DNA from 3 places in the Kitasatospora sp. NPDC094028 genome. Region 3 is predicted to be linked to each of the others. Evidence: predicted binding sites of a transcription regulator. Region 3 holds the regulator's gene; each other region holds the start of a gene.

Region 1 (3,270 bases), on a different contig from region 3:
GACCGCGCGCTCGCGCAGCAGCGCCTTCAGCTTCTTGACGTTGTACGGCAGCACGTCGGTCAGCTCGAAGGCGTGCGCGTACGGGGTCGGGACCAGCCGGTCCGAGGTCACGTAGGCGATCTTCGGGTCGATCAGCCGGCCGCCGACCGCCCCGGCGACCTCGGCCACCAGGTGGGCCCGGATCACCGCGCCGTCCGGCTCGTACAGGTACCGCCCGACCGGGCCGGCCGGCGGGTCGGGCAGGTCGCCGCCGGTGAGGCTGGCGCCCTGCGGCAGCAGGGTGGCGCGGTGCGGGCGGGCGGCCCCGGTGCCGAACCAGAGCACGGCCTCCTTGACGTCCCCGTGGTCGGAGACCCACTCGGCCTCGGCGTCCGCCGGCACGGCCTCGTGCGGGATGCCCGGGGCCACCTTCAGCGCGCCGATCGGGGTCCGCCGGCCGGCCTCGATCGCCCAGGACAGCGGCGGGGCGTACGCCTCCGGGTCGAACACCCGGCCGCGCGCGGTGCGCCGGGCCGGGTCGGTGAACACCGCGTCGTAGCCGGTGACGTCCACGTCGGCGACGTCCGCGCAGCGCACCTCGACCAGCTCGGCCAGGCCCAGCGCGGCGGCGTTCGCGGCGGTCGCGGCGCAGGCCGCCGGGTCCTTGTCGACGGCCAGCACCTCGATGCCCGCCCGGGCCAGCGCCAGCACGTCGCCGCCGATGCCGCAGCACAGGTCCGCGAGGCGCCGTACGCCCAGTTCGGCGAACCGCCGGGCCCGCCACTCGGCCACGCTGCGCCGGGTGGACTGCTCGACGCCGTTGGGCGTGAAGTACATCAGGTCGGCGTCGGTGCCGAACTTCGCCCGCGCCCGCTGCCGCAGCCGGGCCTGCCCGAACGCCGCCGACACCAGTTCCGCCGGGTGCTCGCGCCGCAGCCTGGTGGCCAGCGCCAGCTCCTCCTCGGGCGCGAACTCGCGCAGCTCGGCGAGCAGGGCCTGGCCCTCGGAGGTCAGCAGGGGCTGGAGGTTCTCGGTGTCCACGGGGCCATTCTCGCCGGTCAGTCGATCAGTCACAGCGCCAGATCGAGGGTGAGCGGCGTGGCCACGAGAACGACCGGGGTGATCCGGTACCCGCGCCGCCGGCTGCCGCGGGCCGCCCACCCGGCGGACAGGAGCGGGAGCGCGAACCAGACGGCCTCGACGGTGGCGACGGTGGTCGCCGAGTGCGGGGCGCCGTCCCACATGAGGACGATGGTCACCGCGCTCTCGACCACCACGGCGACCAGCACCGCGACCGCCGCGAGCAGCGCGACCGCCGCGTCCCGCGCCCGGGCCGGCGCGGTCACCGGAGGGCGCCCGACCAGAACAGCACCGGCAGGACGAACGGGGCCAGTGCGGCGGCGACCGGGAGGACGCGGTACCCCTTCCGCCAGGTGCGGAAGGCCAGGATGCCGGGCACCCCGAGGACGAGCGCCGTGTCGAGGAGCAGGGTGACGGCCAGGACCAGCTCCTGGGCGTGCCCCGGCGCGTTCAGGACGAGGGCGACCGTGAGCGAGACGGCGACGAGCGGAAGGACCGTCAGCAGGGGCAGGAGCAGTACCGCGGGGAGCAGGTCGTCCGACAGCGCCGGGCCGATGCGCTTGGGCTTCTGGGGCATGGCACGAGTGTCGGGCGCGGGGGCGGTGTCGCACATGAGTACGGCTACTCAACCGTCGCACCGGACCCCGGGGGCGCGCCGTTGGCACTCTGGTTGACTGAGTGCTAACACCGGCCTATGGTCGTCCTTGGCACTCCCCACTGGGGGAGTGCTAACGCGAAGACGCGTGTCTGACCCCCGCGACGGCAGGCTCGCAGGTTCGCCCCTACCCGTTAGAAAACCCCGTAATCTCCGAAGGGGAGCTCGGACGTGACCACCAGCAGCAAGGTTGCCATCAAGCCGCTCGAGGACCGCATCGTGGTCCAGCCGCTCGACGCCGAGACCACCACGGCCTCCGGCCTGGTTATCCCGGACACCGCCAAGGAGAAGCCCCAGGAGGGCGTCGTCCTGGCTGTCGGCCCGGGCCGCTTCGAGGACGGCCAGCGTCTGCCGCTCGACGTCGCCGTGGGTGACATCGTCCTGTACTCGAAGTACGGCGGCACCGAGGTGAAGTACCAGGGCGAGGAGTACCTCGTCCTCTCGGCCCGCGACGTTCTCGCCATCATCGAGAAGTAAAGCGGCATCGAGAAGTAAGTCGTTCCGACCCGCCCCGGATCCGTGTCCCAGTGACAGGGGCCCGGGGCGTGGTTGTTGGTTCACGTAGTTCGGCGGCCGGTCGGCCGGCCGCAGCCCCGAGGGAATAGGGAACATGGCGAAGATCCTGCAGTTCGACGAGGACGCCCGCCGCTCGCTGGAGCGCGGTGTCAACAAGCTGGCCGACACCGTCAAGGTGACCATCGGCCCCAAGGGCCGCAACGTCGTCATCGACAAGAAGTTCGGCGCCCCGACCATCACCAACGACGGCGTGACCATCGCCCGTGAGGTCGAGCTGGACGACCCGTACGAGAACCTTGGCGCGCAGCTCGTCAAGGAGGTCGCCACCAAGACCAACGACGTCGCGGGCGACGGCACCACCACCGCCACCGTGCTGGCCCAGGCCCTGGTCAACGAGGGTCTGCGCAACGTCGCCGCCGGCGCCGGCCCGGCCGCCCTGAAGAAGGGCATCGACAAGGCCGTCGCCGCCGTCTCCGAGCACCTGCTGTCCGTGGCCCGCGAGATCGAGGGCAAGGACGACGTCGCCGCCGTCGCGTCCCTCTCCGCCCAGGACACCCAGGTCGGCGAGCTGATCGCCGAGGCGATCGACAAGGTCGGCAAGGACGGTGTCATCACCGTCGAGGAGTCGAACACCTTCGGCGTGGAGCTGGACTTCACCGAGGGCATGCAGTTCGACAAGGGCTACCTGTCGCCGTACTTCGTCACCGACGCGGAGCGTCAGGAAGCGGTCCTGGAGGACCCGTACATCCTGATCAACCAGGGCAAGATCTCCTCCATCCAGGAGCTGCTGCCGCTGCTGGAGAAGATCCTGCAGAGCGGTGCCTCGAAGCCGCTGCTGATCATCGCCGAGGACGTCGACGGCGAGGCGCTGTCGACCCTGGTCGTGAACAAGATCCGCGGCACCTTCAACGCCGTCGCCGTCAAGGCCCCCGGCTTCGGCGACCGCCGCAAGGCGATCCTCGGCGACCTGGCCGTCCTGACCGGCGGCACGGTCATCTCCGAGGAGGTCGGCCTCAAGCTCGACCAGGCCGGTCTGGACG
Region 2 (3,270 bases), on a different contig from region 3:
CAGGAGCTGATCAAGCTCGGCCTGGTCGAGAACCGGCCGTACCGGATCTTCGGTGCCCAGGCCGAGGGCTGCTCGCCGGTGTCGACCGCCTTCAAGGACGGCCGGGACGTGATCAGGCCGGTGAAGCCGGACACCATCGCCAAGTCGCTGGCGATCGGCAACCCGGCGGACGGCCCGTACGTGCTGGACATCGCCCGCCGCACCGGCGGTGCCGTCGAGGACGTGACGGACGCGGAGGTCGTGGAGGCGATCCGGCTGCTGGCCCGTACCGAGGGCATCTTCGCCGAGACCGCGGGTGGCGTGACCGTGGGCGTGCTGAAGAAGTTGGTCGAGAGCGGGCAGCTGGACCCGGCCAAGGAGACCGTCGCGATCAACACCGGCGACGGCCTGAAGACGCTGGACGCCGTCTCCGACGCCGGGATGACCGCCGTCATCCGCCCCACCCTGGCGTCCTTCCGCGACGCCGGCCTCGCGTCCGCCTGAACCACCTCGACAGGAGAGCCATGAGCGCCAACGTCCGCATCCCCACCATCCTGCGCACCTACACCGGCGGCGCCGCCGAGGTGACCGCCGAGGGCGCCACCCTGGGCGAGGTGATCGCCGACCTGGAGAAGAACCACGCGGGCATCGCCGCGCGCGTCCTGGACGACACCGGCAAGCTGCGCCGTTTCGTCAATGTCTACGTGAACGACGACGACGTGCGCTTCGCCGAGGGCCTGGCGACCGAGATCAAGGACGGCGCCAGCGTCTCGATCATTCCGGCGGTGGCCGGCGGCTGCTGAGTCCGGCACGGGGCCGAAAAGGCCCTTGACCGGCCGTTCGCGCGTACGGAATTCCGTTCTCCGTGCGCGCGGGCGGCCGGTCGCATTTCGGCGGGAATATTTCCGCCCCGAGTGGGAGTAGAGTGTGCCTCGGCTGGGAACCGGGGGTTCCCCCCACGATTCGCCGGGCGGGTCGGCCCGGGTCGGGGCCGTGAAACATGTCAGGCAGATGTCAGAATTCCGGCAGCGTTCTGGGGTAATTCGTCCGCTCTGTCCGGCGCGAAATTCCGATTTCCTCCCGATTTGTTCGAAGTTGTCCCTCGGTTGGCCGGTGGAATTCCCGGCCGTTGGCCCTGTTGCAGAGGGCGTCGATCCGGATACATTCAGCCGCGGTCGCCGTAATCACCGCGCCCGGTGTTCCGGGGTGGGGGTAGCGGCGTCCACGGCTGCGCCCAGGGGGGGTTCCCCGGGCCGGCCTCCAGATCCGGGCCCGCTACCTGCGGGCGCGTGAAGGGCCAGCACAGCACTAGGGGAGTTCGGAATGGCTCAGGGCACCGTCAAGTGGTTCAACGCGGAGAAGGGCTACGGCTTCATCGCGGTCGACGGTGGTGCGGACGTCTTCGTCCACTACAGCGCGATCCAGATGGACGGCTACCGCACCCTCGAGGAGGGCCAGCGGGTCGAGTTCGAGATCTCTCAGGGACAGAAGGGCCCGCAGGCGGACATGGTTCGCGCTGCGGCGGAGGGCTGATCCCTTCCGACCCCCAGGAGCTCGGCACGGCCCACGGCTGGTGACCACCCGCTTCTCGACGGGCCCGTACGACACGCGTCGTACGGGCCCGTTGGCGTGTCCGCGGGGGTGGCGCGGCGGCCGGGTCGACGGCTCGCGGGCTTGTCGATTGGGCTTGCACTCGACCACCCGGAGTGCTAATCATTGGCGTTAGCACTCACAGTGTGAGAGTGACAGCGGACCGGGTCGGTGAGGCCCCCGGGAGCGGCAGGGGAATGGACCTCCGCACACCAGGGCCGTCCGTCGCGGGCACCCCTTGGTCCGAGCAGTCGACCGTGTCCCGGAGGACCACTTCTGATGGCCAAGATCATCGCCTTTGATGAGGAAGCTCGCCGCGGCCTTGAGCGTGGCATGAACCAGCTCGCCGACGCGGTCAAGGTGACGCTCGGCCCCAAGGGCCGCAACGTCGTGCTGGAGAAGAAGTGGGGCGCCCCCACGATCACCAACGACGGTGTCTCCATCGCCAAGGAGATCGAGCTCGAGGACCCCTACGAGAAGATCGGCGCGGAGCTCGTCAAGGAGGTCGCCAAGAAGACGGACGACGTCGCGGGTGACGGCACCACCACCGCCACCGTGCTCGCCCAGGCCCTGGTTCGCGAGGGTCTGCGCAACGTCGCCGCCGGCGCCAACCCGATGGCCCTGAAGCGCGGCATCGAGAAGGCCGTCGCCGCCGTCTCGGACCAGCTGCTGGCCCAGGCCAAGGACGTGGAGACCAAGGAGCAGATCGCCTCCACCGCCTCCATCTCGGCCGCCGACACCCAGATCGGCGAGCTCATCGCCGAGGCCATGGACAAGGTCGGCAAGGAAGGCGTCATCACCGTCGAGGAGAGCAACACCTTCGGTCTGGAGCTTGAGCTCACCGAGGGCATGCGCTTCGACAAGGGCTACATCTCCGCCTACTTCGCGACCGACCTGGAGCGCATGGAGGCGACCTTCGAGGACCCGTACATCCTCATCGCCAACTCCAAGATCGGCTCGGTCAAGGACCTGCTCCCGCTGCTGGAGAAGGTCATGCAGAGCGGCAAGCCGCTCGTCATCATCGCCGAGGACGTCGAGGGCGAGGCCCTGTCGACCCTGGTCGTGAACAAGATCCGCGGCACCTTCAAGTCCGTCGCCGTCAAGGCCCCGGGCTTCGGCGACCGCCGCAAGGCCATGCTCGGCGACATCGCCATCCTCACCGGTGGCACCGTGATCTCCGAGGAGGTCGGCCTCAAGCTGGAGAACGCCGGTCTCGACCTGCTGGGCACCGCCCGCAAGGTGGTCATCACCAAGGACGAGACGACCATCGTCGACGGTGGCGGCGACAGCGAGCAGGTCGCGGGCCGCGTGAACCAGATCCGCGCCGAGATCGAGAACAGCGACTCGGACTACGACCGCGAGAAGCTCCAGGAGCGCCTCGCCAAGCTGGCCGGCGGCGTGGCCGTCATCAAGGCCGGCGCGGCCACCGAGGTGGAGCTCAAGGAGCGCAAGCACCGCATCGAGGACGCCGTCCGCAACGCGAAGGCCGCCGTCGAGGAGGGCATCGTCGCCGGTGGTGGCGTCGCGCTGCTGCAGGCCGGTGTCGCCTTCGACAAGCTGGAGCTGGACGGCGACGAGGCCACCGGTGCCAACATCGTCAAGGTCGCGCTGGAGGCCCCGATCAAGCAGATCGCGACCAACGCCGGCCTGGAGGGTGGCGTCGTGGTGGAGAAGGTGCGCAACCTCCCCGCCGGTCACGGC
Region 3 (3,270 bases):
CGCCTCGCCGGCCGTCAGCCGCTTCACCGCGGCCGCGTGCCGCCCCTCGGGCCCGTCCAGGCGCACCACCGAGCCGGGCGCGGCGGCGGCGATCCGCTCGGTCTCGACGACGAACACGGGCGCGGTCATGACGGGGTACCTCCGGGTGGGTGGGGACACGGAAAGGGTGCCGGGGATCTCCCCCGGCACCCTTCACGACGAGCGGGACTCAGCGGCCGTTGAAGGCGTCCTTCAGGCGCGAGAACAGCCCCTGCTGGCCCGGCGCGAACTGGCCGGACGGCCGCTCCTCGCCGCGCAGCACCGCGAGTCGGCGCAGCAGCTCCTCCTGCTCGGCGTCGAGCTTGGTGGGCGTCTGCACCTCGACGTGCACTATCAGGTCGCCCCGGCCGCCGCCGCGCAGGTGGGTGATGCCGCGCCCGTGCAGCGGGATCGACTGGCCGGACTGGGTGCCGGGCCGGATGTCGACCTCCTCCAGCCCGTCCAGGGTCTGCAGCGGCACCTGGGTGCCGAGCGAGGCCGCCGTCATCGGGATGGTGACGGTGCAGTGCAGGTCGTCCCCGCGGCGCTGGAAGACGCTGTGGGTGGTCTCGGCGATCTCGACGTACAGGTCGCCGGCCGGGCCGCCGCCCGGGCCGACCTCGCCCTCGCCGGCCAGCTGGATGCGGGTGCCGTTGTCGACACCGGCCGGGATCTTGACCGTCAGGGTGCGGCGGGCGCGCACGCGGCCGTCGCCGGCGCACTCCGGGCACGGGGTCGGCACGACGGTGCCGAAGCCCTGGCACTGCGGGCAGGGGCGGGAGGTCATGACCTGGCCCAGGAAGGACCGGGTGACCTGGGAGACCTCGCCCTTGCCGCGGCACATGTCGCAGGTCTGCGCGGAGGTGCCGGGGGCCGCGCCCTCGCCGCTGCACGTGGTGCAGGTGACGGCGGTGTCGACCTGGAGCTCCTTGGTGGTGCCGAACGCGGCCTCCTCCAGGGTGATCTCCAGCCGGATCATGGCGTCCTGGCCGCGGCGGGTGCGCGAGCGCGGGCCGCGCTGGCCGGCCGCGGCGCCGAAGAAGGCGTCCATGATGTCGGAGAAGCCGAAGCCCGCCGCGCCGGCGCCGAAGCCGCCCGCGCCGCCGCCGCCCGGGGAGAGCGGGTCGCCGCCGAGGTCGTAGACCTGGCGCTTCTGCGGGTCGGAGAGCACCTCGTAGGCGGCGTTGATCTCCTTGAACCGCTCCTGCGTCTTCGGGTCCGGGTTGACGTCCGGGTGCAGTTCGCGCGCCAGGCGCCGGAACGCCTTCTTGATCTCGTCCTGCCCCGCATCCCGTCGGACGCCGAGTACCGCGTAGTAGTCCGTGGCCACCAAATGCTCCGCTTGTTCCGCCTGTAGTAGTGCTGCGACTGGACGCCCCCGTCAGAATTCTGACGGAAGCCTGCTTGCTACGACTCGGCCAGGATCTGACCCACGTACCGTGCCACCGCCCGCACCGCCCCCATTGTGCCCGGGTAGTCCATCCGGGTCGGACCGATCACCCCCAGTTTGGCCACGCTCTCGTCGCCCGAACCGTAGCCGACCGACACCACCGAGGTGGAATTCAGCCCCTCGTAGGCGATCTCCCGCCCGATCCGGACCGTCATCCCGGCGTCCGCGGTCTCACCCAGGAGGCGGAGCAGGACGACCTGCTCCTCCAGGGCCTCCAGCACCGGCTGGATGGTGAGCGGGAAGTCGTGCCCGAAGCGGGTCAGGTTGGCCGTGCCGGCCAGCATGATCCGCTCCTCGTTCTGCTCGGCGAGCGCCTCGAACAGGGTCGCCAGGACCGTGCTGACGGTCGGCCGGTCGCCCTGCTCGAACTGGCCCGGCAGCTCCTCCAGGAGCCCCGGGACGTCCGGCAGCCGCTGGCCCGCCGCCCGCGCGTTGATCCGGGCCCGCAGGTCCGCCAGGACGGTCTCGCCGACCGTGCCCGGGCAGTCCACGATCCGCTGCTCGACCCGGCCGGTGTTGGTGATCAGCACCAGCATCACCTTGGCCGGGGCCAGCACCACCAGCTCGATGTGCCGCACCGTCGAGCGCGACAGCGAGGGGTACTGGACGACGGCCACCTGCCGGGTCAGCTGGGCGAGCAGCCGCACGGTGCGCGCGACCACGTCGTCCAGGTCGACGGCGCCGTCCAGGAAGTGCCGGATCGCCCGGCGCTCGGGGGCGCTCATCGGCTTGACCTCGGCCAGCCGGTCCACGAACAGGCGGTACCCCTTGTCGGTGGGGATGCGCCCGGCGCTGGTGTGCGGCTGGTGGATGTAGCCCTCCTCCTCCAGCGCCGCCATGTCGTTGCGCACCGTCGCCGGGGAGACGCCGAGGTTGTGCCGCTCCACCAGCGCCTTGGAGCCGACCGGCTCCTCGGTGCCGACGTAGTCCTGGACGATGGCGCGCAGCACGGCGAGCTTGCGCTCGTCCAGCTGGCGGACCTCACCGGCCATGGGCACGCACCTCCGTCGTCGCACGTTGTCCGTCTGTGATGCTGCGGGCCGCTCCGGCGAAGGACCCGGATCCTGGCACTCCGAACACACGAGTGCCAGAACCGTACCTGCCAGTGTACGGCCCGGGTCCGACCGCAGGAACGGCCCGGCCGGAGTGATCCTGCCCGCAGTTCCGCCCGTCCGGCGCGACACGGCCCGCGCGCGGGTGGTGCCCGGCGGCCGTCCGGGTGGCAGCATCGAAAGCGACGGCGTTGGGAGGAGCAAGCGATGACCAGCTCGGGCCAGCACACCCGGTTCGCCCCCGACCGCGGCCTGACCAGCCGCATGGTCGCCACCATGTTCGTGATCGGGCTGCTGTACGTCGGATTCACCGGCCTGCTGATCGCGCTGCTGCGCGGCGCCTGGCCGCTGATCGTCCTGATCTCCGGCGGGCTGTTCGTGGCCCAGTTCTGGTTCAGCGACAAGATCACCGAGCGGGCGATGGGCGCCCGCCCGGTCAGCCCCGAGCAGTACCCCCAGCTGCACGGCACGGTCGACCGGCTCTGCGCCCTCGCCGACATGCCCAAACCCCGGGTGGCGGTCGCCGACAACGACATGCCGAACGCCTTCGCCACCGGCCGCAACCCGCAGAACGCCGTGGTCTGCGTCACCACCGGCCTGCTGCGCCGGCTGGAGCCCGAGGAGCTGGAGGGCGTCCTCGCGCACGAGCTGTCGCACGTCGCCCACCGGGACGTCGCCGTGATGACCGTCGCCGGCTTCCTCGGCGTCCTCGCCGGGGCGATGACCCGGATCGCCCTGTACGGCGGGTTC

What was found. The regulator HrcA, encoded in region 3, represses chaperone genes, less so after heat shock. The targets are predictions, from matches to a motif close to TTNGCACTCNGNNNNNCNGAGTGCNAA.
Region 1: a site for HrcA is predicted at 1,718-1,744, ahead of groES (co-chaperone GroES). Genes of this name have one in related genera too.
Region 2: a site for HrcA is predicted at 1,666-1,692, ahead of groL (chaperonin GroEL). Genes of this name have one in related genera too.

Annotation. Positions count from the first base shown of each region.
Region 1 covers NZ_JBMVFA010000014.1:24,033-27,302, forward strand. Annotated here, with positions in the region: gene ACPC54_RS21470 (THUMP-like domain-containing protein) at 1-1,041, opposite strand, end outside; gene ACPC54_RS21475 (hypothetical protein) at 1,050-1,325, opposite strand; gene ACPC54_RS21480 (hypothetical protein) at 1,322-1,636, opposite strand; gene groES (co-chaperone GroES) at 1,886-2,191, shown strand; gene groL (chaperonin GroEL) at 2,325-3,270, shown strand, end outside.
Region 2 covers NZ_JBMVFA010000005.1:73,493-76,762, forward strand. Annotated here, with positions in the region: gene thrC (threonine synthase) at 1-483, shown strand, start outside; gene ACPC54_RS10380 (ubiquitin-like small modifier protein 1) at 504-782, shown strand; gene ACPC54_RS10385 (cold-shock protein) at 1,303-1,512, shown strand; gene groL (chaperonin GroEL) at 1,849-3,270, shown strand, end outside.
Region 3 covers NZ_JBMVFA010000026.1:42,076-45,345, forward strand. Annotated here, with positions in the region: gene ACPC54_RS29965 (16S rRNA (uracil(1498)-N(3))-methyltransferase) at 1-129, opposite strand, end outside; gene dnaJ (molecular chaperone DnaJ) at 209-1,348, opposite strand; gene hrcA (heat-inducible transcriptional repressor HrcA) at 1,426-2,460, opposite strand; gene htpX (zinc metalloprotease HtpX) at 2,728-3,270, shown strand, end outside.